2 linked regions of the Rhodopseudomonas boonkerdii genome follow. The protein of the gene in region 2 interacts with the protein of the main gene of each other region in a pairwise test. Links are inferred from orthologs where the notes say so. Each region holds a gene or a part of one and is shown on either strand. Other genes may lie near its edges.

Evidence for each region. The genes of interacting proteins can lie anywhere in the genome.
Region 1: the proteins of E0H22_RS08740 (region 2) and mtgA interact in binary tests that used the Escherichia coli proteins (3 or more experiments, as listed by UniProt). The link is inferred for Rhodopseudomonas boonkerdii from one-to-one orthologs.

Annotation. Positions count from the first base shown.
Region 1 is NZ_CP036537.1:4,931,892-4,936,150, forward strand. Bases 1,354-4,259 are described here. They hold mtgA (monofunctional biosynthetic peptidoglycan transglycosylase), read left to right. Parts: upstream 1,354-2,429; coding sequence 2,430-3,089; downstream 3,090-4,259. Other genes in these bases: E0H22_RS22655 (polyprenyl synthetase family protein), read right to left, coding at 1,354-2,261; rpmF (50S ribosomal protein L32), read left to right, coding at 3,358-3,543; E0H22_RS22670 (hypothetical protein), read left to right, coding at 3,885-4,259. In the rest of the region: E0H22_RS22645 (Na+/H+ antiporter), read right to left, coding at 1-472; E0H22_RS22650 (DUF1345 domain-containing protein), read right to left, coding at 638-1,324; more of E0H22_RS22655, read right to left, coding at 1,335-1,353. UniProt on the Escherichia coli protein: Peptidoglycan polymerase that catalyzes glycan chain elongation from lipid-linked precursors. May play a role in peptidoglycan assembly during cell division in collaboration with other cell division proteins.
Region 2 is NZ_CP036537.1:1,864,494-1,867,480, forward strand. It holds E0H22_RS08740 (peptidoglycan D,D-transpeptidase FtsI family protein), read left to right. Parts: upstream 1-604; coding sequence 605-2,371; downstream 2,372-2,987. Other genes in the region: rsmH (16S rRNA (cytosine(1402)-N(4))-methyltransferase RsmH), read left to right, coding at 1-197; ftsL (cell division protein FtsL), read left to right, coding at 201-608; E0H22_RS08745 (UDP-N-acetylmuramoyl-L-alanyl-D-glutamate--2,6-diaminopimelate ligase), read left to right, coding at 2,461-2,987. UniProt on the Escherichia coli protein: Essential cell division protein that catalyzes cross-linking of the peptidoglycan cell wall at the division septum. Required for localization of FtsN.

The DNA of each region.
Region 1 (4,259 bases), 3.1 Mb from region 2 along the record:
GCGTGGTCGCATCATTGGCGAGCCCTTCGCCTTCCAGCACGACGAGCAACCGCCGCGGCAGACCCAGCTTTCGTGCCACCGCGAGCGGTGCCACCACATCCGGCGGCGCGACGATCGCGCCGAGCAGGAAGCCGACGCCCCAAGGGAGACCGATCAGATAATGCGTGGCGGTCGCGACCAGACAGGCGGTGAAGATCACGCAGCCGACGGCAAGCAATGTGATCAGCCGCAGGCTGAAACGGAACTCCCGCCAGCTCATGGCGACCGATGCCGAGTAGATCAGCGGCGGCAGCACGCCGAGCAGCACCACTTCGGGCGGCAATTCGAGGGCCGGCATGCCCGGCACGAAAGCGAGCGCGATACCGGCGAGCAGCAGCAAAATAGCCGGCGCGATGTTGATCCGCTTGGCCAGCAGTACGGTGGCGGCCAGCACTGCGATCAAGGTCAGGAATATAGAGAAGCTGGCTTCCACGCGGGCGGCACCTGTTGCTGCGACACTTTGCCCGGATGCGGCGAGAGGTCAATGTCGCGATCTCCCTTGTCGTCACCGGGCTCGACCGGGTGACCCAGTACACGCCGCCGCGTCGGTGTTTACCGGATCGCCCGGTCGAGCCGGGCAACCACAGTAGGGGCAGGCCTATATCGCACTCGCCGCGATGTTCACCATCAGTGCCACCAGCGCCGTGTTGAAGATAAACGATACGATGCCATGTGCCGTCGTGGTGCGCCGGATGCTCTTATCGGTGATGCCGACATCGGAGGTCTGCGCCGTCATGCCGATGACGAAGGCGAAATAGACAAAATCCCAATAATCGGGATGCTCGGGCGTGTCGCCTGCAGGAAAAGCAAGCCCGCCGGGCTTTGGCCCGCGATAGAACTGATGGGCGTAATGCAGCGAAAAGGTCGTATGCACCGCGGCCCAGGATGCCGCGATGGTGATCACCGCGAGCGCAAGCTCCGCAGTATTCTTGCTGGCACCGAGCTCGAACACGATCGCCGCGATGCTGGCAAAGGCGCCAAAGGCCGCCACCATCAGGATGACGAAACTGCCGTCGTCCTGAAGAGCGGCGTTGCGACGGATATGCTTGCTGCCGCCCCGCATCATCATGCCATAAACCAGCAACAGATAGATCGCGATGAACGTATCCCAGCCGATCAGGAGCCGCGTCACCATCCGCAGCGAAGACGGCAACAGCAGACACACGACGATGCCGACGGCGAGCGCCGCGAAGGTACGAGGCCGCCCATAGACGAGGCGATAAGCCAACGGCATCGTGCGGAAGCGGGCAAGGAGGTCGTCAAGGTCCCTGCCCGTTTCCGCCATGTCATTGCGCCTAGTTCTTGCGCTCGGCCACGAAGCGGGCGGCAGCGCGAAGCACATCGCCCTTGTTGCCGAAGATCGACAACGAACTATCAGCCGTCGCGATCAGATCGGCGACACGCTTCTTGGCGCCATCGACGCCAAGCTGGGTGACGAAGGTGGTCTTGTTGAGCGCGGCATCGGCGCCGGCCGGCTTCCCGAGGGTCGCGGCATCGGCCTCGACATCGAGCAGGTCGTCGGCGATCTGGAAGGCTTCGCCAAGCGCGCGACCGTAATCGTCCAGCGCCTTGTATTCCTTCGGCGTCGCCTGGCCGAGCAATGCGCCGGCGATGCAGCCATAGCGCAGGAGCGCACCGGTCTTCATTTGCTGCACGCGGGCCACGTCCACCGGGCCGGTGTCGCCGAAGCGACCCTCGCCGGCGAGGTCGAGCATCTGGCCGCCGACCATGCCGCCGAGGCCGGCGCAGCGCGCCAGCGCGCGGGTGAGCAGCAGACGCACATTGGCGTCGGAATGGATTTCGTCGCGGGTGACGATGTCGAAAGCCAGCGTCAGCAGCGCATCGCCGGCAAGGATCGCGGTGGCGTCGTCGGTCGCCTTGTGCAGGGTCGGCCGTCCGCGGCGCAGGTCGCTATTGTCCATGGCCGGCAGATCGTCATGGATCAGCGAATAGCAATGAATGCATTCGAGGGCCGCGCCGACCAGCAGCGCCGGCTCGCGATGCACGCCGAATACGGCGGCGCTTTCCACCACCAGGAACGGGCGTAGCCGCTTGCCGCCGCCGAGCGACGAATAGCGCATGGCGTCCATGAGGCGCTTCGGCCGCGCGATCTCGTCCGGCAGCACGCCGTCACCAAGCACCTTGGTCAGGACGGCTTCGGTATCGTCTGCGGTCTGGTCCAGGCGGGAGGCAAAATCTTTGGTGGAAGCACCGGTCGACATTAAGAATAGCTCCAGATCAATTTGGCGGGACAATCCTCCATGGCAGTGTCCACGTCAATTGCGCCCGCGGCGTCCCGCCACGATTGGTCGCGGCAAGCTTAACTGGCTTGAAAACAGTGCGAAAACTCCGCTTTATCAGCGGGATAGCTGTGAGCAGGGAACCCGCCTTTGCGACTCGTCCGCCGCCTCATCCTGATCGGGCTCCTGCTCCTCCTGATCCCCTATCTGCTCACCCCGCTCTATGCGACCGGCCAGCCGGTCTCGACCCTGATGGTCTGGCGCTGGATCACCGGTGCCCCGGTGGAGCGGACCTGGGTGGATCTGAAAGCCATGTCCCCGGCCCTGCCGCGCAGCGTGGTAGGTTCCGAGGACGCCAGATTCTGCAGCCATCAGGGCATCGACTGGGCCTCGCTCCAGAGCGCCATTGACGATGCGCAGGAAGGCGAGATTTCCGGCGGCGGCTCAACCATCACCCAGCAGGTGGCGAAGAACCTGTTCCTGTGGCCGGGCCGCAGCTTCATCCGGAAGGGCTTGGAGATCCCGCTGGCCATGTGGATCGACTTCGTTCTTAGTAAACAACGAATTCTGGAACTCTATCTCAATATCGCCGAGATGGGACCGACCGGCCAGTTTGGCGCAGAGGCCGGTTCCCGGTTCGCTTTCGGGCGGTCCGTTTCGGCGATTTCGGCCCGGGAAGCCGCTCTTTTGGCCGCGATTCTGCCCAATCCGGTTACCAGAAGCGCAAAAACGCCGGGACCAGGCGTCCGCCGGCTGGCCTCGCGCTATATGGCGAGGGCCCAGTCGGCAGAACTCGGACGATGCTGGTGACCAAAACTCGTCGTTCCGGGGCGGCGAAGCCGAGCCCGGAACCTTATTGATAGAACCGCACGAGGCTCTGGGTTCGCGCCTTTGGCGCGTCCCGGAACGACGAGTTTCGGATTCCCCGAAATTTCCACCTTTCCCGCCCTAGCAATGGCGTCACGCATCCGTTATAAGCCCGGCCTTATCAGCGATTTTGCCCGCGCGCTTTGTGCTGGCCGCCCGATACCGGGCGCCGATCGAAACCATCTGCCATCTGTTTTGCAAGGACTAACCAATGGCCGTTCCGAGAAGAAAGACATCGCCGTCGCGGCGTGGCATGCGTCGTTCGGCTGACGCGATCAAGAGCACTGCTTATGTCGAGGACAAGGATTCCGGCGAACTGCGCCGTCCGCATCACCTCGACCTGAAGACCGGCATGTATAAGGGCCGCCAGGTTCTCAAGGTGAAGAAGGACGCCTGATTTCAGGCTGGCAGGCGGCCGCGCTACGGCATCGCCTCCATCGTCCGGCAACGGACTGGTCCAACTACGGATACGCTGACCCCGCCTCTGGCGGGGTTTGTCTTTTCCGGGATTGGACATCGCGTCAGGCTTATCCAGTCCGAATTGCCGCCCTGGTGCCACGCGAAGCGCCCAAGGGGCCTGCACGCTTTCGCCAGGCATGCTTGTCGCACACGAAGTTTATTTCTGAACTGTACTTCCGCCCGATTTCGCTCCAACACTAGCTGCGACGCGTTCCCTGGTACGATGCGCCCGCATCGGCATGCGCGTTCTGGTTCTCTCGCGCGAAGAAGGCTTCCCCGATGATCGGTTTTCCGCTGCTGCTGATTCCGGTGGCGATCTGCAACATCATCGTTTTCCTGATGCCCGACCTGTCACTCGCAGGCCCGGTGCAGCTTTTCTCCATTACCCTGCCGTCGCAGGACGTCCTCTACATCTCGCTGAAGGACGTGCTGGTCTCGCTGTCGATCCTGCTGCTGCTGCTCGAAGTGATGCGCGCAGCGAAGCCGGCGTCGAAATATTTCACCGATCACCTGCTGTCGCTGCTGGTGTTTGCCGGCGCCGCCTATGAATTCGCGATGCTGCCGAAATTCGGCAATGCCACCTTCTTCACCATCACCCTGGTCGCACTCGTGGATTTCCTGGCAGGCGTGTCGCTGCGCGCGCGCCGTCCGCGC
Region 2 (2,987 bases):
CGGAGGTCGCGCAAGCGACGCCGCGCTTCAAGATTGTCAACAAGCGTCCGATCGTCGCCAGCGATGACGAAACGAAAGCCAACCCGCGCGCGCGGTCCGCCAAGCTGCGCGGTGCCGAACGCACCGATGCGCAGGCACAGGACGCCAGTCCGTTGCCGGGGTGGCCGACGCTGGCTTCCGTGATGCGGGGAGGCTGACGCATGCGGATCATCCATCTCCTCGTCATTGCGGTTCTCGTGTTCGCTGCGGCCTATGTCTATCGGATCAAGATGGAATCCACCGTACGGACCGAGAAGGTGCTGCGTCTGCATGCCGATATTCGCGAACAGCGCGATGCCATCGCCTTGCTGCGCTCGGAATGGGCCAAGCTGGACGCACCGACGCGTCTACAGGGGCTCGCCGAGCGTCACCTCAAACTGCAGCCGATGACGGCGCAGCAGTTCGACAGCCTGAAGAACCTTCCCGATCGCCCGCCGAGCTTCGCCCGGCCGGGCACGCCCGATCCGATCGGCGCCATGCTCAACAGCATCGATCCGGATGTCGTCGTGACCGGATCGGTATCTGAAAAGGCGCAGGACAAGGTGGATGGGCCGGAGGATCGGCAATGACCGCACAGCCCTCCGCTAACCCCAACACGTCAGTCGGGCGCCCGCCGGAGCCATGGCGGCAACGCCTGATCCGTACGCTGCTCTATGGGAAAAACACCGATCGTGCGGCCAAGGCGCGGGCGCGTGTCGGTCTCGCCATGCTCGCATTCGGCGGCATTTACGGCATCATCGCCGTGCGCCTCGTCGTGTTCGCCGTCAACGGCGATACGCATGCGGAGCGCCGAGCCTCGCGCGACGCCATCGCCACCGCGCGCCCCGATATTCTCGATCGCAACGGCGCGATCCTCGCTACCGATGTGAAGTCGCCATCGCTGTTTGGCGAGCCCCGCCGCATCATCGACAAGGACGAGGCGGTTGAACTACTGACCGGCGCCTTGCCCGATCTCGATAGTTCCGAAGTGCGCGATCGTCTCGGCAGCCGCAAGGGCTTTGCGTGGCTAAAGCGCGATATCACCCCGCAGCAACAGCGCGACATCCATCGTCTCGGTATTCCCGGCATCGGTTTTCTGCGTGAGAACAAGCGCGTCTATCCGAACGGATCGACGGTGTCGCATCTGATTGGTCTGACCAATATCGACAACCAGGGTATCGCCGGTATCGAAAAGTGGCTCGACAATAACGGTCTCGCCGATCTGCATCGCGCCGGGTTCGCGTCGGATCGCATGCAGAAGCCAGTCGAACTCGCGCTCGATGTGCGTGTCGAACACGCGCTGCGCGACGAATTGCTCAAGGCGAAGGCTAAATTCAGCGCCAAGGCGGCATCGGGCCTCGTCTCCAATATTCGCACCGGCGAGATCGTCGCCATGGTGTCGCTGCCCGATTTCGATCCGAACAATCCGAAGGAAGTGCACGATCCGGACCGCATCAACCGCCTGACGACCGGCGTGTATGAAATGGGCTCGACTTTCAAGACGTTGACCCTTGCGATGGCGCTCGATAGCGGCAAGGTCAATCTCAACACCATGTTCGATGCGCGATATCCGCTCAGCTACGGCAAGTTCAAGATTCACGACACCCACCCGGTGCCGCGTCCGATCTCGCTCGCCGAAGTCTTCACTTATTCGTCGAATGTCGGCGCTGCGAAGATCGCGCTCGGCCAGGGTGTCGAAGCGCACAAGGCGTTTCTGAAGAAGGTCGGCCAGCTTGATCGCCTGCGCACTGAATTGCCGGAAAGCGCGATGCCCATCGTCCCGAAGCGCTGGGGCGATCTCAATACCATTACCATTTCCTTCGGTCACGGCATCGCGGTGGCGCCGCTGCAAGCGGTCATGGCGGTGAATGCGATGGTCAATGGCGGCAATCTCATTCCGCCGACCTTCATGAAGCGCTCCGAGGAAGAGGCGCTGGCGGTCGCAAAACGCGTCATCAAGAAGGACACCAGCGACAAGGTCCGTTATCTGATGCGTCTGAATGCCGAGGTCGGTTCGGCGCGTCAGGCGGAAGCGCGGGCGAAGGGCTACTATCTCGGCGGTAAGACGGGTACCTCGGAAAAGGTCGTCAATGGCCGCTATTCCAAGAAGCAGGTGTTGAACTCCTTCACCGCCGTGCTGCCGATGGATAATCCGCAATATCAGGTGCTGGTGATGCTGGATGAGCCGAAGGCGCTCCCGGAGACACATGGCTTCATCACGTCGGGCTGGAATGCGGTGCCGACCGGCGGCAACGTGATCGCCCGCATTGCGCCGCTGCTGGGCCTGGAACCGCGCTTCGATCTGGCGCCGTCCGACCGCCTTATTCTTGCGACATCAAAGGTCACTCAGTAACGCCATCCGCGCTTTACAGCGGAGGCAAAATGCGGTTTGCGTCACGCTACGGAGCCCGTCCCGTCCTGATTTGCCCTGTCCGGAGCAGCATGAAACTCGGCGATCTTTTCAGCAACGATGCCTTCGCGATGACGCCGCAGGCTGCGGATATTGCCATCACGGGCCTTGCTGTGGATAGCCGCGCGGTAAAGCCCGGCGACGTGTTCTTTGCGCTCGCCGGCGTCAAAGCCGATGGCGCGCGTTTTGTTGCGCAGGCGATCGAGGCTGGTGCCGTCGCAGTGGCCGGAGAGCATCTGCCGGCAGACATCGCGGTGCCTTTCGTCAAAATCGAGAATCCGCGCCGTGCTCTGGCGCTGGCTGCAGCCCGATTTTATCCGCGCCAGCCGCCGGTCGTCGCTGCCGTGACCGGCACTTCAGGGAAGACCTCGGTGGCGTCTTTCACGCGTGAAATCTGGGGCCGGCTCGGCGATGTCTCTGCGAGCATCGGTACCATCGGCCTCGTTTCGCCCAAACGCACCATCTATGGTTCGCTGACCACGCCGGATCCGATCTCGCTGCACCGGCAGATCGACGAGATCGCGGGCGAAGGCGTCACGCATCTCGCGCTCGAAGCGTC